Regions from separate parts of the Kitasatospora azatica KCTC 9699 genome, predicted to be linked through region 4. Evidence: riboswitches for the same ligand, from Rfam matches in the RefSeq annotation. Region 4 holds a riboswitch; each other region holds the start of a gene.
The links. Region 4 has a riboswitch for cobalamin ahead of BR98_RS16810 (ribonucleoside-diphosphate reductase subunit alpha). Riboswitches for the same ligand answer to the same signal wherever they lie in the genome.

Region 1 (5,394 bases), 3.7 Mb from region 4:
GCCCTCGCCCGGGTCGTTGACCAGGAACGGGTAGATCAGCGGCAGGTCGCCGAGTGCCGCGTCCGGCCCGCAGTCGGCGGAGAGCGCGGCCGTCTTGCCCGGCAGCCACTCCAGGTTGCCGTGCTTGCCCAGGTGTACGACGGCGTCGGCGCCGAAGCCGCCGTCCGCCTGCGCGGCCGCGATCCAGCGGTAGGCGGCCAGGTAGTGGTGGCTGGGCGGCAGGTCGGGGTCGTGGTAGATGGCCACCGGGTTGGCGCCGAAGCCGCGCGGCGGCTGCACCAGCACCAGCAGGTTGCCGGCGCGCAGGGCGGCCAGGATGATGTCGCCCTCCGGGTTGCGGCTGCGGTCCAGGTACAGCTCGCCCGGCGCCGGACCCCAGTGCTGCTCGACCCGCTCGCGCAGCGAGGCCGGCAGCGTCGCGTACCAGCGGCGGTAGTCGGCGGCCGGGATCCGGACCGGGTTGCGGGCCAACTGGTCCTCGGTCAGCCAGTCCTGGTCGTAGCCGCCGGCCTCGATCAGCGCCTTGATCAGCGCGTCGCCCTCGTGCTCGCCCGCCACGGGCTCCATGCCGGGGAACCCGTCCCCGAGCTCCCAGCCCTCCTCGCGCAGCCGGCGCAGCAGGCGGGCCGCACTCGCGGGGGTGTCCAGACCGACCGCGTTGCCGACCCGGGCGTGCTTGGTCGGGTACGCCGACAGCACCAGCGCCAACCGCCGTTCGCCGGCCGGGATGTGGCGCAGCCGGGCGTGCCGCACCGCGATCCCCGCGACCCGGGCGGAGCGCTCGGGGTCGGCGACGTAGACCGTCAGCCCGTCCTGGTCCAGTTCCTTGAAGGAGAACGGGACGGTGATCAGTCGCCCGTCGAACTCCGGCACCGCGACCTGGGTGGCGGTGTCCAGCGGGGAGAGCCCGTCGTCGCTGCCCTCCCACTGCTCGCGCGACCAGGTGAGGCAGAGCGCCTGCAGGATCGGCCGGTCGAGGGCGGCGAGTGCGCCCGCGTCCCAGGCCTCCTCGTCGCCGCCGGCCTGCGCGTCGGCGGGGCGGGTGCCGCCGGCCGCCAGCACCGTGGTCACGATCGCGTCGGCGCGGCCGAGTTCGGCCAGCAGCTCGGCGGGGGCGCCGCGCAGCGAGGAGCAGTAGAAGGGGCGGGCCTGGCCGCCGGCGTCCTCGATCGCCGCGCACAGGGTGTCCACGAAGGCCGTGTTGCCGCTCATGTGGTGCGCGCGGTAGTACAGCACCGCGACGGACGGACCCTCGGTGCGGCGGGGCTCCCGCTCCAGCGGACCCCAGTCCGGGGCCGAGGCCGGCGGTGCGAAGCCGTGACCGGTGAGCAGCACGGTGTCGGAGAGGAAGGCGCCGAGCTCGGCCAGGTTGGCCGGGCCGCCGTGCGCGAGGTAGGCGTGCGCCTCGGCCGCCAGGCCCGCCGGGACCGTGGACAGCTCCATCAGCTGGGCGTCCGGCGCCTGCTCGCCGCTGAGCACGACGACCGGGCGCGGCCCCGCCAGCAGCGCGTCCAGGCCCTCCTCCCAGGCCCGACGCCCACCGAGCAGCCGGACCACCACCAGGTCGGTGCCCTCGACCAGCTCGGGCAGGTCCTCCGGCCGCAGCCGGGCCGGGTTCCCCAGCCGGTAGCCGACCGGGCCGGTACTGGCCCGGGCCGACAACAGGTCGGTGTCGGAGGTGGAGAGCAGCAGGATCATGCGGCGGCCTTCCTCGGGGTCCGCGCCCCGGGCTGGTGAAAAGGACGGCAAGGAGTTCCTGGCTCCCACGGTTGTCGAGCCGTGGTCACAGTGGCGGGACCGCACCGGCTTCGCACCGGTTTCCTCCCCTGCGCCGTCACTGGCGTGAGCGCGCCGGCCGGCCCGCCCGGCGTCATCCTAACGGGCCGGATGCACCCGATATAGCCGCGATACAGCCGCGATACAGGTCCTCGGCAGTCTCTTCCGCAACGGGCCACCAGCCGGAGGCAGGTGACCGACAGTCTCGACCCGACAGTCTCGACAGGGGATGGTGGACATGCGTGGATTCATGCGGAAGCTCGCGGTGGGCGCGGCGCTGGCGGTGGTCGGTGGCGGTCTGACCTTCGCCTCGGCCGGCCCGGCCGCGGCCGGCGGCTGGGGCTGCTCCGGCAGCGAGGTCAGCGGCTCCCCCTATGCGGTCACCAGCAGCTCGGGCAGCACCGTGTACAGCAACGTGCACCTCTACTACGACTCCGCCACCGGCAACAACTGCGCGGTCAACGTGAAGGCGGGCAGCCTCTACGGGATCTCCAGCTACGTGGACGTCACCCTCGAGGAGTGCGCCCAGGACTCGGGCAGCAGCTGCACCACCGTCGCCATCTCCGCCGACCCGGGCGGCGCCAGCCCGCTCTACAAGTACTACGCGGGCCCGGTGAGCGTCCCCGGCCGGGGCCACTGCATCAGGCTCTTCGCCGAGACCGACAACGCGAACAGCACCGACGACGGGACCATCTACCTCGGGCCGTTCCACTGCTGACGTGCTGCGATCAGCCCGGGATGAGCGCGTCCCACTGATCCCGGCTCGGGCCGTCGTGGGTCGGCGAGAAGTCCGGGCGGGCAGCCAGCCAGGCGCCCGACGACGTACTAGGGTCGCGCGCATGACTGAGCCCTCCTATCTGGCCGAGCTTCGCGAGTCGTACGACACCGTCGCCGGCGACTACGTCAAGCTCGTCAACTCCCCAGCCGCGATCGACCCGTTGGGACGCGCGATGCTGGCCACGTTCGCCGAACTGGTCCGGGCAGCCGACCTCGGGCCGGTAGCCGATCTGGGCTGCGGGCCGGGCCGTGTGACGGCGCACCTGGCGGATCTGGGGGTGTCGGTGTTCGGCATCGACCTGTCGCCGGAGATGATCGGGCTGGCCCGACAGGCGTACCCGGAGCTGCGGTTCGCGGTCGGATCGATGACCGCGCTCGAGCTCGGGGACGAGGAGCTCGGCGGGATCCTCGCCTACTACTCCACCCATCACACTCCGCCGCAGTGGCTGCCGGTGGTGTTCGCCGAGTTCGCCCGCACGCTCGCGCCCGGCGGCTGGCTGATGCTGGGAGGCTACGTCGGGGATGACGAGCAGGTGCGTTTCACCGAGGCGTACGGACACCCGGTGTCGTACGGGTCGTACCTCCTGCCGTTGGAGCGGATCGCCGAGCTGCTCGGCGGAGCCGGGCTCGTGGTCACCGCGCGGTTGCTGCAGGAGCCGGCGGAAGGGATGAAGAGGCGGCACGCCTGCCTGCTGGCCCGCAAACCGTAGGACGCCGGGACCGACGGCCCCGACGGGCGGGGCCCGTGGCGTTGCCACGAGCCCCGTCGCTGGTCAGGAGTCCTGGTCGGGGACGGACCAGCCGCCGGGCTTGTCGAAGCCGGTGTGGGACTCGGTGATCGAGAAGTCCGGGCCGATGATGCCGGCCTTGGCGACCACGTCGAGGTAGGCCTGGGCCGGGGCGCCGTTCTTGTGCAGGTAGAAGGCGTCCTTGTCCGTGAAGGTCTCCAGGAAGACGAAGCGGGTCGGGTCCTGGGGGTCCGGCACGGCGTGGAAGCCGAGGGTGCCGGGCTCGCCGGTGAGCGAGCCGTAGCCGTCGGCCTCCGCGATCTTGAGGAACTCGTCGCGGTACTGGGCCGTCACGTTGGTGAAGACGGCTGCGACGGTGTAGACGCTGCCGGCGTCGCCGCGCGGGGTGGCGAACCGGCCGTCGCCCCTGGTGGCCGGCAGGTTGTAGTTGGCCACCAGGTTGTTCGGGCCGGTGGCGCCGTCTCTGCTCGCGGCGGCGCGCAACTCCCGCTCGTAGCTGCCCTGCTGGTGCCGCTGGTAGGCGGCCTCGCTGAGGAAGGTCGAGGCGATCAGGACCCGGTCCGGGTGCTCCGGGTCGGGCACCACGTGCGCGCTCTCGGTGCCCGGCTCGTGCTTGAGCGCGTCGTAGCCGGCGTCCTGGGCGGCCGCGATGAAGCGGTCCCTGGTGGCGGCCGGGATGTGCTCCCAGGTGGTGATGGAGACGAAGGAGAGCACGCCCTCGTCCTGGTTGGCCGCGACACGCGGCGCGCCGCGCTCGGCGCCGGCGGCGCCGGCGGTCTGCGCGCCGGCCAGCAGGGCGGCCGTGAGGGCCACCGGGAGCAGGGCGGTACGGAGTTTCATGGTGTTCCCCGTTCTCGAGTTCTCTGGTTCTCTGGTGCGATTCGGTTTCGCCGGCCGTGCGGGCATGGCGCATCGAGCCGCGGCTGCCCGTGCGTTGACGGGAAGCCGGGCGGCAGGGAGATGCGGTGCGGGAGGCCGGACCCCGGGGCGTGCGCTGTGCGGCTCACCTGAAGGGGCTCACCGTGCTCGGGGCGGGTCTGAGCACGGCGAGCCGCCGCAGGGCAGGCGCGGGTTCCGTGGCGTCGCGAGGTACGGCGACGGGGCGGAACGGAGCGTTGCGTGGCGGGGGAGCGCCGGAGAGAGAAGCGCTGCGTGCCGGGCGGCCTGCGGCAAGGGCAGGCGGGCGGCAGGGGAAGAGTCGCAGCGCGCACGAGCGTGCGAAGGTGCCGGAGAGAGGGCACCGGGTGCGCGGACGATCAGCCGCGCGGGGGCGGGCCGGATGATTGGGGCCCGTGCTGGAGCTGAGGTTGGTTCAGCTGCGTCGGTTCAGCTGGGTCGGTTCAGCTGGGTCGGTTCAGGTGGGTCGGTTCGGCTGGGTCGGCTCAGGCCTGCTGGGTGGGCATGACCACGACCTGGGAAAGGTTGATGTGCTTGGGCAGCCCCACGGTGTACGCGATCAGCTCCGCGATGTCCCGGTCGGAGAGCACGTCGATCGACTTGATCAGCCCTTCCAGCCACTCCTTGGACGGCGCGTCGTCCACGTGCGAGATCAGCTCGGTGTCCACCACGCCCGGCTCGAAGGCGGTGACGCGGATCCCCTTCGGGCCGAACTCGGTCCGCAGGTTGCGCGAGAGGTGGCTGACCGCCGCCTTGGTCGCGCAGTACAGGGCGAAGTTCGGCGCGACGGCGGTGGCGCCGATGGAGGAGATGTTGACCACGTCCGCCGGGCGCCCGGCCCGGGCGGCCTCGGCCAGCTGCGGCTCGAAGACGTGGATGGTGCGGACCAGCCCGGTGAGGTTGGTGCTGATCATGCGGTCCCACTCGTGGGCGCGGCCCAGGTCGAAGGGCGAGGTGAGCATCGACCCGGCCCCCGTCACCACCAGGTCCACGGTGCCCAGCGGCGCCACCTGCTCGACGGCGGCGGCCATCGACCGCTCGTCGGTGACGTCCGCCGGCACGACCAGCGCCTCTCCACCGGCCTCGGCGATCTGCGCGGCCACCGCCTCCAGCCGGTCCTGGCGCCGGGCCAGCAGCGCGACCTTCGCCCCCTGCTCGGCCAGCACTCGCGCGGTCGCGGCACCGATACCGCTTG
Region 2 (5,394 bases), on a different contig from region 4:
TCGACCAGGCCGACCAGCAGGGCCTGGCCCCAGGCCTTGGCGGCGGCGCCGACCGTCATGGCCAGCGCGCGACCGGCCGCGCGGGCGTCCTCGGGCAGCAGTTCGCCGCGCTTGTCGACGGTCTCCAGTTCGCCGGCCCAGCGGGCGATCCGGACCGCGTCGGCGAGCATCCGGCGGGCCAGCGGGGCGAGTTCGGCGGGGCCCGGGAAGCCTTCCGGCACCGGGACGCGACCCCGGCCGGGGGCCGGTGTCGGGGTACGGCGGCGGGGGGCGGCGGAACGGCCCGGCTGGGCGCCGTCAGCCCGACGGGCCGTACCGGGTAGACGGGTCACCGTCGCGCCGGTACCCGTGGTCGGCGGGAGCGGGGCATCACGGTCGCGCGGATTCCGAGACGTCACGCCGTGCAGTCTTCCCCGTGTAAGGGGCGGTTGTCACATCGAGTTCGGCGCGTCTTGGACAGACCAGGGTGGCAGCCGGGGCCGACTCGGGGCAAGAGCGGCCAAACCGGGCCGATAATGTTGGCCGTGATCTGTGCACGACAGTAGCGGGGGCACAGTGCGTGGTCAAGAGGTGACCCAGCGGGTTCACAGGATCGGGGTCAGGAAACGGCGCAGCGCCTCCTCGTACCCGGCCGGGTCCGCGTTCCACAGCGCCGCGTGCCCGGCCCCGGGGACCGGGCGCAGGGTCACCAGATCGGGCCGCCGGTCGGCCAGCCGCTGGGCCGCGCGCCACGGCGCCACGCTGTCCTGCGGGCTGTGCAGCAGCAGGGTGGGGGCGGTCAGGTCGGTGCCGTCGGCGATCCGCGCGAAGCCGGCCAGGTCCACGCCGGTGCGGCCCTCGGCCGCCCAGACGCCGAGCTGCCCGGCCAGCCCGGTGGGCATCCCGGCCCGGGCCGCGACCCCGCGCACCGCGACCGTCGGGTCCAGCACCGGGGAGTCGAGCACCAGGCCGGCCAACTGGTCGCGGAAGTCCGAACGGGCGGCGGTCTGCAGCACGGTGGCCGCGCCGACCGACCAGCCGTAGAGGACGATCCGGCCGGCCCCGGCGCTCTTGGCGAACCGGATCGCCGCCTCCACGTCGCGCCACTCGGTCTCGCCGAAATGGCCGATTCCGTCCGGTGAGGCCGGCGCGCCCTGGTCGCCGCGGTAGCTGACCACCAGGGCGGGCAGCTGGAGCCGGCGGAGCACCGGCAGGATCGGCAGCGCCTGCCGGCGGTCGGCCAGCGTGCCGTGCACGGCGATCACCCAGGTGCCGCGGATCGCCGGGACGTACCAGGCGGGCAGGGTGCCGAGCTCGCCGTCGACCAGCACGTCCATGTAGTCGAGGCCGCAGGCCGAGCCGGGGTCGCCGCGCAGCACCCGGGTGCTCAACTCCACCTCGGTGCCGGCCGCGAGCGGGCTGCCGGCGGTGAGCTCCAGGCGGCGGGTGACGGTCTGCGGACCGGTGCCCAGCACCTCGCCGACCACCGCGTGCCCGCCGGGCCACTCCAGCGCGTACCGGCCGCGCCGGGCGCTGGCCACGGTGCGGGTGAGGACCACCTCCCGGGCGCCCACCTCGTGCACCCGCAGCGCCGGCTCGCCCTTGGCCTGGCCGCCCTCGGCCGTGGCGGGGCGCAGGCTGAGGTCGGAGACCCGACGTCCGATCAACAGGGCGGCCGCGCCCGCTGCGATGGCGACGGCGGTGGCCGTGGCGACGGCGGTTCCCCAACGCATGGCTCTCCCCGGGGTGGTGATGGCGGGTCGGACGGGTCCGTCCAGTTCATCGCGTTCCGGTCGGGGCGGCCACCGCAGCGCCGCCGTTGGGACGGACTACGTCAAGGGCCTAGACCGGAAGACCGCCGGTGTCGGTGCGGGCCAGCAGCGCCCAGAAACGGTCGTACGGGGGCTCGGCGGGCTCCGGCTCGACCGCGGGCGTCGCGGGACCCCAGGTCGAGGAACCCCAGTGCGAGGGCACCTGGTGCTCGTTCTGCAGCGCGGCGAGCGCCGTCGCGATGCTCTCCCGCGGCACCGGCACCAGTTTGGCCACCGCCTTCAGCTGCGCCTGCCAGCGGCCGTCCACGCACTGGCGCAGCCGCTGGTCCAGCTCCTCGGCCACGCCGGTGATCCGGACCAGGTCGCGCAGCCGCAGGCCGAGCACCTCGACCAGGGCGGCGCTCTGGTCCGCGTCCCCGCTCCAGCGACCGGTCTGCTCGGCGCTCGCGTAGCTGTGCAGGCCGATCCCGATCCGGGCCGCCGTCTGCTCCTGGGTCAGCTCGCGGGCCACCCGGAAGTCGCGCAGCGAGTCCGGCGCGGTGCCCATCAACTGCGCGGCCGGGCACCACAGGGCCCGGGCCAGCGCGATGAACTCCTCCTCGCCGGGGCGGATCACGCCGCTCTCCCAGCCGAGCACATGGGCCGCCGGCAGCCGTACGCCGTGCGCGGCCATCCCCGCCGCCACCTGCTCCGGAGTGAGTCCGAGGCCGGCGCGATGGGCGCGGGCGGCCTCGGGGGAGAACGGGACCGGAGCGGGGGCGGGGGGCCTGCTTCTTCGCATGCCCGTGACGGTAGGGCCGGGCCGATCCGGCCCCCAGCCGCTGAACGCACGAAGAGCGGCGGCGGGCCTTGACACGGCATTGGACGATTCACCAGCTACGGGCGTTGAACCGGCGCCCCCGCCGGTGTGATCAACCACTCCGTTCGCGGCGGTGGCGCCTGGTTGACGCCCGGTTCCGGCGCGTGATGGGATCCTTGGGCCAAACGGAGGCAAGCAGAGGAAGCCGGTGCGAATCCGGCGCGGTCCCGCCACTGTCACCGGGGAGCACGTTCGAGAGATGGTCACGGCGGTCCGCCACAGGACCGCCGGCAGTGACATCAGCCGGCTCCACCAGCGGGCCCGGGCGTGCGTCTGTACCCGGGAGCCAGGAGACTCTCGCCTCCGGTTACGTCGATCCAGGGCGCGGACCCTGAGTGAGGACACGCTTCGATGCAGCGCGCCGTGCCGCCTGCGCTTGGATACGCGCTCGGCGCGGTGGTCGGCTACGCCGCCGACGCCGCGCTCGCCGACCCCCGCCGCGGTCACCCGGTGGCCGCCTTCGGCCGGGCGGCGGGCTCCCTGGAACGTGTGCTGTGGCGCGACCACCGGGGCGCGGGGGCCCTGCACACCGCGATCGGCGTGGGCGCCGTCGCGCTCGGCGCGGCCGCCCTGCAGCGCCGCGCCGGCTCCGCCCGACGGACCGTCACCGCCGCGCTGGCCACCTGGACGGTGCTCGGCGGCACCTCGCTGACCCGGGAGGCCCGCACCATCGGCGCCGCGCTCGCCGCCGAGGACCTGACGGCGGCTCGGCAGCGCCTGCCGCACCTGTGCGGACGCGACCCCAGCGCGCTGGACGAGCAGCAGATCGCCCGCGCGGTGGTCGAGTCGGTGGCCGAGAACACCGCCGACGCCGTGGTCAACGCCCTGGTCTGGGGCACGCTGGCCGGGGCTCCCGGGCTGCTCGCCTTCCGGGCCGTCAACACGCTGGACGCGATGGTCGGGCACAAGTCGCCCCGCTACCGGCGGTTCGGCTGGGCGGCCGCGCGGCTGGACGACGTGGCGGGCTGGCCCGGTGCGCGCCTCACCGCGCTGCTCACGGTGGCGGCCGCCGACTCCCCCGCGACCGCCTGGAAGGTCTGGCGCCGGGACGGGTCGAGCCACCCGAGCCCCAACGCCGGGCAGGCCGAGTCGGCCTTCGCGGGCGCCCTGGGCGTCCGGCTGGGCGGCACGCTGCAGTACGGCGAGAGGGTGGAGCACCGGCCGGTACTGGGTGCGGAGTTGCGGCCGGTGGCGGTCTCGGACATCGAGCGGGCCTGCCGACTGTCGCGCCGGGTCGGGTTGTTGGCGCTGGGCACGACGGTGGCGGCACGGGTTCTGACGGCACGGGTTCTCTCGGCACGGGGTCTCTCGGCACGGGTTCTCTGGAGGGGACGAATATGAGCAACGCGATCCTGATCGCCGGCACCACCTCGGATGCGGGCAAGAGCGTGGTGACCGCCGGGATCTGCCGTTGGCTGGCCCGCAAGGGGGTGCGGGTGGCCCCCTTCAAGGCGCAGAACATGTCGCTCAACTCGATGGTCACCACCGACGGCGCCGAGATCGGCCGGGCCCAGGTGATGCAGGCGCAGGCGGCCCGGGTGGAGCCGGAGGCGGCGATGAACCCGGTGCTGCTCAAGCCCGGTGCGGACGGCCGCAGCCAGGTGGTGCTGCTCGGCCGTCCGATCGCCGAGGTCGGCGCGCTGGACTACCGGGAGCGCAAGCCGTACCTGCTGGAGCGCTCGCTGGAGTGCCTGGCCGACCTGCGCGGCCGCTTCGACGTGGTGGTCTGCGAGGGCGCCGGCTCCCCCGCGGAGATCAACCTGCGCGACCGCGACATCGCCAACATGGGCCTGGCCCGGGCCGCCGACCTGCCGGTTCTGGTGGTCGGCGACATCGACCGGGGCGGGGTGTTCGCGGCGATGTACGGCACCCTGGCGCTGCTGAGCGCCGAGGACCAGCGGCTGGTGGCGGGCTGGCTGGTGAACAAGTTCCGCGGCGACGCCCGGCTGCTGAAGCCGGGCCTGGACATGCTGCACGAGCTGACCGGCCGTCCGGTGCTGGGCACGCTGCCGATGCTGGCGGGCCTGTGGCTGGACGCGGAGGACTCGCTGGACCTGTCGACGGTGGTCGATCGGGTGTCCGAGGGTCCGCTCGGCGCCGACGTGCTGCGGGTGGCGGTGCTGCGGTTCCCGCGGCTGTCCAACTTCACCGACCTGGACGCGCTGGCCCAGGAGCCGGGGGTGCTGGTCCGCTGGGCCACCCGGCCCGAGGAGCTGGCCGACGCCGATCTGGTGGTGCTGCCCGGTACCCGGGCCACCGTCGCGGACCTGGCCTGGCTGCGCGAACGCGGGCTGGAACGGGCGCTGCGGGAGCGGGCGGCGGCCGGGCAGCCGGTGCTGGGGGTGTGCGGCGGGTACCAGATGCTCGGGCGGCGGATCGTCGACCAGGTGGAGTCGGGCGCCGGGGCCGTGGACGGGCTCGGACTGCTGCCGGTGGCGGTGGAGTTCGGGCGTGAGAAGGTGCTCGGACGGCCGGTGGGCGAGGCGTACGGCGAGCGGGTGGAGGGGTACGAGATCCACCACGGGTTGGTTTCGGTGGAGGGCGGGGAGCCGTTCATCTCTGATGACCATGGGCAGAGCCTCGACGGCTGCCGGGTCGGCTCGGTCTGGGGCACCACCTGGCACGGGGCGCTGGAGAACGACGGATTCCGGCGGGCCTTCCTGCGCGAGGTCGCGGCGATGGCGGGGCGGGCCTTCGTGCCCTCGACCGACACCTCCTTCGCGGCGGCGCGGGAGGCCCGGTTGGACCGGCTGGGAGATCTGATCGAGGAGCATGCCGACACGG
Region 3 (5,394 bases), 3.7 Mb from region 4:
ACACCGCGCGATCCGGACACCGAACCGACCGCCGACCACGTCGACATGGTGCTCGGCCAGTGGGCCCGGCAGCGTCCCGACCTGGACTTCTCGCCAGTGGGGGTGATCGGTCGGCTCAAACGGCTGACCCGGCTGGTGGAGGGCGAGATGCGGAAGACCTTCGCCGCGCACGGCCTGGACACGCCCTCCTTCGACGTCCTCGCCACGCTGCGCCGCAGCGACCCGCCGCACCGGCTCACCCCGGCCCAGCTGATGCAGTCCACGATGGTCACCTCGGGCGCGGTCAGTCAGCGGCTGGACCGGCTGGAGGTCGCAGGCCTGGTCAGCCGCAACCGCAGCGAGGCCGACGCCCGCGTGGTGCACGTGGAGCTCACCGGGAAGGGTCGGGAGCTGATCGACCAGGTGCTGCCCGCCCACATCGCCACCGAGACGCGGCTGCTCGCCGCCCTCGCCCCGGTCGAGCAGACCGCGCTGGCCGACACGCTGCGCACCCTGCTGCTCTCACTGGGGGACTGACCGGGGGGCTGGGCGGGGGCTGGGTAGGAGACTGACCGGGGGACTGGGTGGAGGCCGATTGAGGGGCTGACTTGCAGAAACCGTCCCGTGCGTTGAACGGCGGCCCCGGCCGGCGCGTACCCCCGGGTGCAGCGGCCGGGCGGCCGCCAGTCAACGGACGGAGAAGGACCATGTCAGCCATCCGCCGAGCCGGGATGCTCGCGGCCTCCGGGGCCGCCGTGCTCGCCTTCGCGACCGCCTGCGGTTCCAGCGGCCACTCGAGCAGCTCCAGCCCCACGCCCGCCCCGTCGACCACGGCGCCCGCCACCCCGCAGCCCAGTTCCCCGGCGCAGCCGAGTGCCCCGGCGACGGGGGCCGCCCTCAAGGTGGCCACCGACGCCAAGCTCGGGCAGATCGTCACCGACAGCAACGGCTTCACGCTCTACCGCTTCGACCACGACACCGCGAACACCACGACCTCCGCCTGCACCGGCAGCTGCGCCGAGCTGTGGCCGGCCGCCACCGCGCCCAGCCAGCCCACCGGCAGCGGGGTGAACTCCAGCATGATCGGGACCATCACCCGGGCCGACGGCACCAAGCAGCTCACCCTCAACGGCTGGCCGCTGTACCGCTACGCACCCGACGCCAAGCCCGGCGACACCAAGGGCCAGGGCTTCAGTGGCATCTGGTGGGCGGTGACCCCGACCGGCGGCAAGGCGATGGCGAGCAGCACCTCCCCGTCCACGGTGCCGAGCACCCCCAGCAGCCCGTCGAGCGGCAACGGCTACGGATACTGACGGTGCGTCAGGGAAGGGTGACTCGACCGGGAGGCACAGGTGCGCCAGGATGGTCTTGTGACCGATGAACCCCGCGGCGGCGACGCGGCCGATACGGACGAGGAGCTGATGCGGGCCCTCTACCGGGATCACGCGGGCCCGCTCTTCGGATTCGTGCTGCACCTGGTCGGCGGCGACCGGCAGCGCGCCGAGGACGTGGTCCAGGAGACCCTGGTACGCGCCTGGCGGCACGCGGACCGGCTGGACGCCCAGGGCGGGTCGCTGCGCCCCTGGCTGGTCACGGTGGCGCGCCGGATCGTCATCGACAGTCACCGGCGCAGCGCCGCCCGCCCACCGGAGACCGACCCCGGGCCGCTCGAACTGCTCCCCGCCGAGGACGAGCTCGACCGGGCGCTGCGGATGATGGCGATCACCGACGCACTGGGCGCACTCACCCAGGCGCATCGGGAGGTCGTCGTGGAGACCTACCTCAAGGGCCGTTCGGTCGCCGAGGCGGCGGCCGAACTGGGCATCCCGGAAGGTACGGTGAAATCGCGGGTGTTCTACGCGCTGCGCTCGCTGCGGGTCGCACTGGAGGAAAGAGGGGTGACGTCGTGACAAGCTCGCGGGTCCCACCTGACCCCCAGGAACAGTCGGACCGGCACCTGGACGCCGGCGCCTACGTCCTCGGGCTGCTCGACGAGCCGGACCGGACGGCCTTCGAGGAGCACTTGGCCGGCTGCTCGCGCTGCCGGCGCGAAGTGGACCAACTCGGCGGGTTGGAACCGCTGCTCGCCGAGTACGCGGCCAGCGGTGCGGAGCCGGTGGAACCCAGTCCCCGGCTGCTGGACGCACTGCTGGACGAGGTCGCCGCCACCCGCCGGCGTGGGCGGGTGCGGCGACGCTGGCTGGTCGCCGTGGCGGCGGCGCTGGTCCTCGGCGGACCGGCCGTGACGGCGGCCGTGATGGAGGCGAGCCCCGCGCCCGCCCCACCGGCGGCGGTCGCCGTGGTCAGCCACGGCGCCACCGGGCCGACCGGTGCGAACGCCACCATCGGTGTGGCCCCGAAGGCCTGGGGCAGCGCGATCACCCTCACGCTGGGCGGCGTGACCGGCCCGCGCAGCTGTGACCTGGTGGCCGTCTCCACCACGGGCGCACAGCAGACGGTCACCAGCTGGACCGTGCCCGACGCCGGCTACACCGTGCGTGGCAACACGGTGCCACAGCTGACCACCGCAGGCGGCGTGGGCTTCCAGCCGGGCGAGATCAGCCACTTCGAGGTACGCGACCTGGCCACCGGCCAGATCCTGGTCTCGGTGCCCGTGACCTAGCACAGCCGGTGTCAGCGGAGGCTGGGAGCAGTGTCAGTGGAGGCTGGCAGCCTGGTGGCATGACTGCCCTCACCGGCGCCATCGCCGCCTACTGGAACGCCGCCGCCCCCGCCTTCGACCAGGAACCCGACCACGGTCTGCGCGCCGCCGCCACCCGCGCCGCCTGGGCCGCGCGACTGGCCGGTTGGCTGCCCGCCGCCCCGTCCGAGGTGCTGGACCTCGGGTGCGGCACCGGCTCGCTCACCCTGCTCGCCGCCGAGGCGGGCCACCGGGTGACCGGCGTGGACTGCGCGGAGGCCATGGTCGAGCAGGCGCGCGCCAAGCTGGCCGCCGCCGGTCACGGCGACGCGGTCCTGCTGGTCGGCGACGCCGCCCGGCCGCCGGTCGCCGCCGCCGCGTTCGACGTGGTGCTGGTCCGGCACCTGCTCTGGACGCTGCCCGACCCGCACGCCGCGCTGCGGGCCTGGACCGAACGGCTGCGCCCGGGCGGTCGCCTGGTGCTGGTCGAGGGCCGCTGGCGACAGCCCGCCGAGCCGGTCGCGTACGTACCGGGCGCCGACAAGCTGCCCTGGAGCGGTGGCGTCGGCGCCGAGGCGCTGGCCGAGGCGGTCGGCGAACTCGGCCTGACCGCACGGGTGGAGCAACTCGCCACCGAGCCCGAGCTGTGGGGGCACCCGGTGGACGACGAGCGCTACGCCCTGGTCGCCGAGCGCGGCTGAGACATCCCCGACACTGCGGCAGGGTTGCTGACCAGGTGTCCCGGCACCTACGGTGGTGGACGCCGTGGTGTTCGGGAAGACCGGTGACGGACCTTCAGGGGTCCCAGACCGGAGCGGCCCTCGCCACTGTGATCGGGGAGTTCTCCCACCGCCACCGCCGTGCTCACGGCGGCGGCCACTGGGCGCGGCAGCGTCCGGGAAGGCCGGGTGGGCAGGACGTTCGACCCGTAAGCCAGGAGACCGGCCACGGCACCGCACGACTACTGTCCACGAGGTGCTGGAGAGGCTGCCCCTTCCCATGGCCATGCCCAGAACAACCGCTGTTCCGATCGCCGCGAAGCCGATCACCCGCTTCGAACGCAAGGACTGGATCCGCACCGGCGGCCTGCTCGGGGTGATCGCGGGGATGCACATCGTCGCCTTCGGCGTCCTGGTGATGATGGTGGCGCCGCACCACTACACCGTCGGGACCCAGGTCTTCGGTGTCGGCCTGGGGGTCACCACCTACACCCTGGGGATGCGGCACGCCTTCGACGCCGACCACATCGCCGCGATCGACAACACCACCCGCAAGCTGATGGCCGAGGGCAAGCGCCCGGTCTCGGTCGGCTTCTGGTTCGCCCTCGGCCACTCCTCGATGGTGGTCATCATGGCCGCCCTGGTCGGCGGCGGGGCACAGCTGGCGACCAGTCTGATGGACGACAACTCCCGCACCCACAAGGTGCTCTCGGTGGCCGGTACCACGGTCTCCGGCAGCTTCCTGTACCTGATCGCGGCGCTCAACCTGGTTGCGCTGGCCGGCATCTACCGGGTCTTCAGAGCGATGCGGGCCGGGCAGTTCGACGAGCACGAGCTGGAGAAGCACCTGGACAACCGGGGCTTCATGAACCGGATCCTGGGTCGGCTGACCAAGTCGATCAGCCGGCCGGGCCAGATGTTCCCGATCGGGATGCTCTTCGGCCTCGGCTTCGACACCGCCACCGAGGTCACCCTGATGGTGATGGCCGGCTCCGGCGCGGCCTCCGGGCTGCCCTGGTACGCGATCCTCTGCATGCCGCTGCTGTTCGCCTGCGGGATGAGCCTGTTCGACACGCTGGACGGCACCTTCATGAACTTCGCCTACCAGTGGGCGTTCGCGAACCCCGTCCGCAAGGTCTTCTACAACCTGACCATCACCGGGCTGTCCATCGCGGTGGCCTTCTTCATCGGCACCATCGAGCTGGTCACCGTGCTGCACGACCAGTTGGACCTGGGCGACCCGGTCACCGACTGGATCTCCTCGATCAGCCTGAACAGCGCCGGCTACATCATCACCGGGCTCTTCATCGGAGTCTGGGCCTGCGCACTCGGCTACTGGCGCTTCGCCAAGGTCGAACAGCGCTGGTCCGTCCGCTAGTCGGCACGAACCAGTTGACCCGAAGGGGGGCGTCCGGTGGTCCGGGCGCCCCCCTTCGGTGTGTCACCAGTCGCGGGTCACCGGTCCTCGAGGTCGCCCTCGGCCTCCAGGAACGCCGCCTGCAGCTCGGCCAGCAGCTCCGGGTCCGGCTCGGCCCACAGGCCACGCTCGGCCGCCTCCAGCAGCCGCTCGCTGATCCCGTGCAGCGCCCAGGGGTTGGCGTCGGTGAGGAACTCGCGGTTGACCGGGTCCAGCACGTACTCCTGGGTCAGTCGCTCGTACATCCAGTCCGCGACCACGCCGGTGGTGGCGTCGTAGCCGAACAGGTAGTCGACGGTGGCGGCCATCTCGAAGGCGCCCTTGTAGCCGTGCCGGCGCATCGCCTCCAGCCAGCGCGGGTTGACCACCCGGGCCCGGAAGACCCGGGCCGCCTCCTCGGTCAGGGTGCGGGTGCGCACCGTCTCCGGGCGGGTCGAGTCGCCGATGTAGGCGGCCGGCGCCGAGCCGGTCAGCGCCCGGACGGTGGCCACCATGCCGCCGTGGTACTGGAAGTAGTCGTCGGAGTCGGCGATGTCGTGCTCGCGGGTGTCGGTGTTCTTCGCGGCCACCGTGATCCGCTTGTACGCCGTCTCCATCTCCTCGCGGGCCGGCCGCCCGTCCAGCCCACGGCCGTAGGC
Region 4 (5,394 bases):
CCGGTGCGGGCGATGGTGGCGCGCAGCGCGTCCCAACGCTCCTGCCACTGGGGCGTTGAGCCGCTGTGCTGGTCTTCAAAGAAATGGTCGATGTGCAGCTGACCGCGGGCCGCGCGGGTCTCGCCGTACGCCGGGTGCTGCCCGAACTGCTCGGCCAGCTCGCTGGAGCGCTCGTACGCGGTGAGCATGATCCGCTCGGCGATCAGCGTGGAGAGCCGCTTGGCCTCGGCGGAGTCGAAGTCCAGGCGCAGCTGGAAGAAGACGTCCTGCAGGCCCATCACGCCCAGACCCACCGGCCGCCAGCGGGAGTTGGAGGTGCCGGCCTCGGTGGTCGGGTAGAAGTTGATGTCCACCACGCGGTCCAGGAAGGTCACCGCGGTCCGCACGGTGGCGTCCAGCCGCTCCCAGTCCATCGCGTTCAGCAGGTCGGCGGCTGACGCGCCGTCGGCCAGGTGGGCACCCAGGTTGACCGAGCCCAGGTTGCAGACCGCGGTCTCGGAGTCGTCGGTGACCTCCAGGATCTCGGTGCACAGGTTGGAGGAGTGCACGGTGCGGCCCGGCAGCGCGGTCTGGTTGGCGGCCCGGTTGGAGGCGTCCTTGAAGGTCATCCAGCCGTTGCCGGTCTGCGCCAGGGTGCGCATCATCCGGGCGTACAGGGTCTGCGCGGGGATGGTGCGCACGGCCTTGCCGGCCTGCTCGGCCTTCAGGTAGGCCGCGTCGAACTCCTCGCCCCACAGGTCGACCAGCTCCGGCACGTCGGCCGGGGAGAAGAGCGACCAGTCGGCGTTGGCGTTGACCCGGCGCATGAACTCGTCCGGGATCCAGTGCGCCAGGTTGAGGTTGTGGGTCCGCCGGGCCTCCTCGCCGGTGTTGTCGCGCAGCTCGAGGAACTCCTCGATGTCCGCGTGCCAGGTCTCCAGGTAGACGCAGGCCGCGCCCTTGCGCCGGCCGCCCTGGTTGACGGCGGCCACCGAGGAGTCCAGGGTGCGCAGGAACGGCACGATGCCGTTGGACTTGCCGTTGGTGCCGCGGATCAGCGAGCCGCGCGAACGGATCCGGGAGTACGACAGGCCGATCCCGCCGGCGTGCTTGGACAGCCGGGCGATCTGGGCGTAGCGCGAGTAGATCGAGTCCAGGTTGTCCAGCGGCGAGTCCAGCAGGTAGCAGCTGGACATCTGCGGGTGCCGGGTGCCGGAGTTGAACAGCGTCGGCGAGCTGGTCAGGTACTCCAGACGGCTCATCAGGCGGTACAGCTCGGCCACCTCGGCCACCGACTGCTCGCTGTCCCCGACCGCGAGACCGCAGGCCACCCGGAGCAGGAAGTGCTGCGGGGTCTCGACCACCTTGCGGGTGATCGGGTGGCGCAGCAGGTAGCGGGACTGCACGGTGCGCAGGCCGAAGTACTCGAAGCGGTCGTCGCCCTGCGGGTCGATCAGCGCGTCCAGGGCGGCGGCGTGCTTGGTCACGAAGGCGGCGGTGGTGTCGCCGATCAGGCCCTCGGCGTGGCCGACGGCGATCGAGGCGGCGAAGGAGACCGCACCCTGGCTCGCGGCCTCGTCCAGGATCTCCTGGGCGAGCAGCCGGGCGGCCAGCTTCGAGTACTGCGGGTCCTCGGCGATCATCGAAGCGGCGGCGTCCACGGCCAGCCCGCGCAGCTCGGCGAAGTCCGAACCGGCATGGCGGCCGCGCAGCGCGGCGGCGGCGACGTGGCCGGGGTCCACCTGGGGGAGGTCGGTGCTTCGGTCGGTGAGCAGCCGAAGCAGCGCAGTACCGGGGTCGGTCTGGGCTTCGTCGGCAGAACCCTGTGAGGGCAGGGCAACTGAGGCAGCGACGGTCAAGGCGCACTCTCTCCTGTGGCGGCGGCGGACGGGCTCGTCCGGAGGAGCGCGCGGCAGGGAAAAACGGCACGCCGAAACGTTCCGGCGCGCGCGTCAACCCTGGCCCACCCGCGAGGCCGGACGGTACTTCAGTGCTGGGAGGCCTCTGCGGGGAGGCCGGGTGGCACACCGTCGGCAGGTCCTCGGACTTGCGGGCCCTTCGTGTGCAGCCCCGCTCACCGCTGCGGGGCAGTCCCGGACTCACACCGGATTCCCCTGCGTCGACAGCGAGAGTGAGCATACATGTAGTGCGGACTCCTGCGAGTAGCCCCATATGTAGTGTCGCGCGCGGTGTCTGACCCAGTACCGGACGGTTGCGAAACGTGGCTTCCGGGGCCCCGAGGGGCTTGGCGCACAGCCCGCTGGCCTACCCTGTAGCGCATGCTGAAGCACACGGGGAGAAGGCAGCAGATACTGGTGGCGCTGGTGGCGTTCCTCGTCTCGGCGCTCGCGACCGTTCTGGCCAGTACCGTCACCACTGCCTCGCCCTCGGTCCAGCCGGGGAGCGACGGGAAGTCCGGCTCGCCGGGCGCGACCAGCACCAAGCCGTCGGCGCCGAGTTCGCTGAGCGACCCGCGCAAGCCGCTGCCGATCGGCCTCGCCTACGGGGACACCCTCACCTGGAAGAACGACCAGGAGCTCGCGGTCGGCCTCGGCGACGCCGTCGACTCCGGCGCCAAGTGGATCCGGGTCGACCTGTCCTGGAACGACATCCAGCCGGACAGCCCCAAGACCTACGAGTGGCAGCGCTTCGACCGGGTGCTGAACGGCGCCCGGGCCCGCGGCCTGGAGGTGCTGGCCACCATCGGCTACACGCCGAAGTGGGCCCGCAAGGCCGGCTGCAGCACCGACGACGCCTGCCCGCCGGCCGATCCGGCCAAGTTCGCCGCCTTCGCCCGGGACGCCGCCAAGCGCTACGCATCGCAGGGCGTGCACATGTGGGAGGTGTGGAACGAGCCGAACATCCCGTTCTGGGCGCCCAAGCCCGACCCGGCCGGCTACACCGAGCTGCTGACCGCCACCAGCAAGGCGCTGCGCCAGGCCGACCCGCAGGCCTACGTGCTGATGGGCGGTCTGGCGGCGGTGGGCACCGATCCGTCGATCGCCTACGTCTCGCAGGGCGACTTCCTCACCGCGGTCTGCAAGCTGGGCGGCAACAAGGTGGTCGACGCGATCAGCTACCACCCCTACACCTATCCGTACCTGCCGAGCGCCAAGACCTCCTTCGGCACCGCCATGGAGGACATCAGCAGCGCCCAGGGCAACCTGGTGTCGATCCTGGCCGGCAACGGCACCCCCGACCTGCCGATCTGGATCACCGAGACCGGCGCGCCGACCAACGGCCCCGGCACCGCGACCGACGGCAAGACCATCCCGCCGGACACCACCCACGTGACCGAGGCCTACCAGGCCGCGATCGCCACCGACACCGTGCAGGCAGCCGCCGCCAACCCCCATGTGGGCGCGGTCTTCTGGTTCTCCGACCAGGACACCGGGCAGGCCGCGGACAAGCAGCACCGCTCGATGTTCTACGGGCTGCGCCACTTCGACGGCACGCCCAAGCCCGCGCTGGCCGCCCTCAAGGCCGCGATCCTGGCCTACGAGCACAGCAGGTAGCAGAGCCGCTGACGCTGAGCGCTACCGCGGCTCGCTCGGCAGGCTGCGGAACAGCTCGAGGTAACGCGTCATCAGGTCGTCCCAGTCGTAGTGCTCCCGCGCCTGCCGGCAGCCGGCCGCGCCCAGCCGGTCGGCCAGCGGGCCGTCGGTCAGCAGCTCGCGCAGCGCCCCGGCCAGCGCGCCGGCATCGCCCGGCGGGACCAGCAGGCCGGTCCGGCGGTCCGTCACCACGTGCGGGATGCCGCCGACGGCCGAGCCGACCACGGGTGTGCCGCAGGCCATCGCCTCCACCAGGGCCATCCCGAACGACTCCGCCTCGGTGCGCGAGGGCAGCACCAGGACGGCGGCCGTGCGCACCGCCGTCACCAGCTGCTCGCCGGTGAGTTCGCCGTCGGCCGTCACCCGGTCGGCGATGCCGAGCCGGTCGGCCAGCGCCAGCAGGTCCGGCAGCGCGTCGCCGCCGCCGACCAGCCGCAGCCGTGCCCGCGGCAGCCCGGTGCCGGCCGCCAGCAGGGCGAAGGCGTGCAGCAGCACGTCCACGCCCTTCCAGGCCGAGCTGCGGTCCAGCCGCCCCGCGTAGACGACCACCGGCTCGCGGCGGGAGGCGGGCTCGCCGGGGGTGAACCGGGCGGTGTCCACCCCGGGGGTGATCTGCACGGCGTGCGGGTGGCCGGCCGCCAGCGAGACCGGGGAGACCGCCACCAGGCGGGTGGCGCGCCGGAACACCCGGGGCAGCAGGTGCCGTTCGTACCAGCCGATCAGCCGGTCGGCGGCGCCGCTGCCGGCCTCGCCCTTGTGCATCGAGCCGGCGTGGTAGGTGAGCACGGTGGGGCGCCGTCCGGCGACCGCGAGCGCGAGGTCGGCGAGTCCGGGCACCGGCGCGTGGGCGTTCACCAGCTCGGCGCCGGTCCGCCACAGCCACCAGCGCAGCTGCAGTGGCCAGAGCGGGCCGAGCGGCGTGTTCGACAGCCGCAGCCAGGCGGCCAGCCGGACCACCCGCACCCCGTCCTCGACGCTCACCGTGGAGCGCAGGCCGCCCTGGCGGGTGGTCAGCACCACCGGGCACAGGTCGGGCGAGTCGGCCAGCGCGCGGGCGATCCGGGCGGCGTAGTGCTCCACCCCGCCGACCTTCGGCGGGTAGTAGGGCGCGACCACCGCGACGGTGCGCCGGCTCACCGCAGCGCCATCCGCTCGGCCGCCGGGAGCTGCTCGACCGGCACCGACACCAGGGGTGTCAGCTCGGCCCGCAGCAGGTCGACGAAGCCGTGGGCGCGCGCGGCGTAGCCGGGGACCTCGGCGGCCAGGAAGCGGCGGTAGGCCGGGCTCTCGGCGAGCAGCCGGTCGAGCAGCCCGATCAGGGTCGGGGCGTCGGCCTCGGCCATCGGGACCACCCAGTGGTCCAGGCTCAGATCCGCCATGATGCCGCGGGTCTTGTGGTCGTACTCGACGGCCGCGCACGGCACCTGGGCCACCAGCCCGAATATCACCGAGTGGAAGCGGGTGCCGAGGATGCAGTCCGCGGCCCGGTAGAGCGCGAAGATGTCGTGGTGGTCAAGCTCGCCGTCGTCCAGCACCCGCAGGCGGGGGTCGGCGACCAGGGCAGTGATCCGGGCGTTGACGATCCGGTCGTCGTCCTCCTGGTAGGCGCAGGTGACCTGGGGGGCGAGCACCACCGTGCAGCCCTGGCGCTCGATCAGGTGGCGGACGGCGTCGGCCATCGCCCGCTCGTAGCCGAGCTGCCCGGCGCTGCCGAGGAACTGACGGGCCGTCACCAGGACCAGTCGGCTGCCCTCGGGCACCCGCAGCTCGGCGCGCCAGTCGTGCTGCGAACGGCTGCGGAAGGCGAAGGCGCTGTCGACACCACGCTCCACATTGCCGGTCGGCACGCCGGCCTCGACGA

Region 1: linked by a shared signal. The riboswitch ahead of cobN (cobaltochelatase subunit CobN) and the one ahead of BR98_RS16810 (ribonucleoside-diphosphate reductase subunit alpha) in region 4 are both predicted to bind cobalamin.
Region 2: linked by a shared signal. The riboswitch ahead of BR98_RS09935 (cobalamin biosynthesis protein) and the one ahead of BR98_RS16810 (ribonucleoside-diphosphate reductase subunit alpha) in region 4 are both predicted to bind cobalamin.
Region 3: linked by a shared signal. The riboswitch ahead of nicT (Nickel transporter NicT) and the one ahead of BR98_RS16810 (ribonucleoside-diphosphate reductase subunit alpha) in region 4 are both predicted to bind cobalamin.

What each region holds. Positions count from the first base shown of each region.
Region 1 covers NZ_JQMO01000003.1:4,992,677-4,998,070, forward strand. Annotated here, with positions in the region: gene cobN (cobaltochelatase subunit CobN) at 1-1,698, opposite strand, end outside; cobalamin riboswitch at 1,732-1,879, opposite strand; gene BR98_RS32895 (hypothetical protein) at 2,015-2,494, shown strand; gene BR98_RS32900 (class I SAM-dependent methyltransferase) at 2,616-3,263, shown strand; gene BR98_RS32905 (putative quinol monooxygenase) at 3,327-4,142, opposite strand; gene BR98_RS32910 (SDR family oxidoreductase) at 4,685-5,394, opposite strand, start outside.
Region 2 covers NZ_JQMO01000002.1:2,166,316-2,171,709, forward strand. Annotated here, with positions in the region: gene BR98_RS09920 (coiled-coil domain-containing protein) at 1-221, opposite strand, end outside; gene BR98_RS09925 (alpha/beta hydrolase) at 585-1,712, opposite strand; gene BR98_RS09930 (helix-turn-helix domain-containing protein) at 1,822-2,532, opposite strand; cobalamin riboswitch at 2,723-2,929, shown strand; gene BR98_RS09935 (cobalamin biosynthesis protein) at 2,962-3,951, shown strand; gene BR98_RS09940 (cobyric acid synthase) at 3,948-5,394, shown strand, end outside.
Region 3 covers NZ_JQMO01000003.1:4,985,975-4,991,368, forward strand. Annotated here, with positions in the region: gene BR98_RS32860 (MarR family winged helix-turn-helix transcriptional regulator) at 1-516, shown strand, start outside; gene BR98_RS32865 (hypothetical protein) at 687-1,292, shown strand; gene BR98_RS32870 (sigma-70 family RNA polymerase sigma factor) at 1,332-1,889, shown strand; gene BR98_RS32875 (zf-HC2 domain-containing protein) at 1,886-2,602, shown strand; gene BR98_RS32880 (class I SAM-dependent methyltransferase) at 2,662-3,321, shown strand; cobalamin riboswitch at 3,370-3,584, shown strand; gene nicT (Nickel transporter NicT) at 3,626-4,717, shown strand; gene cobN (cobaltochelatase subunit CobN) at 4,795-5,394, opposite strand, start outside.
Region 4 covers NZ_JQMO01000003.1:1,279,889-1,285,282, forward strand. Annotated here, with positions in the region: gene BR98_RS16810 (ribonucleoside-diphosphate reductase subunit alpha) at 1-1,838, opposite strand, end outside; cobalamin riboswitch at 1,995-2,124, opposite strand; gene BR98_RS16815 (cellulase family glycosylhydrolase) at 2,259-3,494, shown strand; gene BR98_RS16820 (glycosyltransferase family 4 protein) at 3,516-4,670, opposite strand; gene BR98_RS16825 (polysaccharide pyruvyl transferase family protein) at 4,667-5,394, opposite strand, start outside.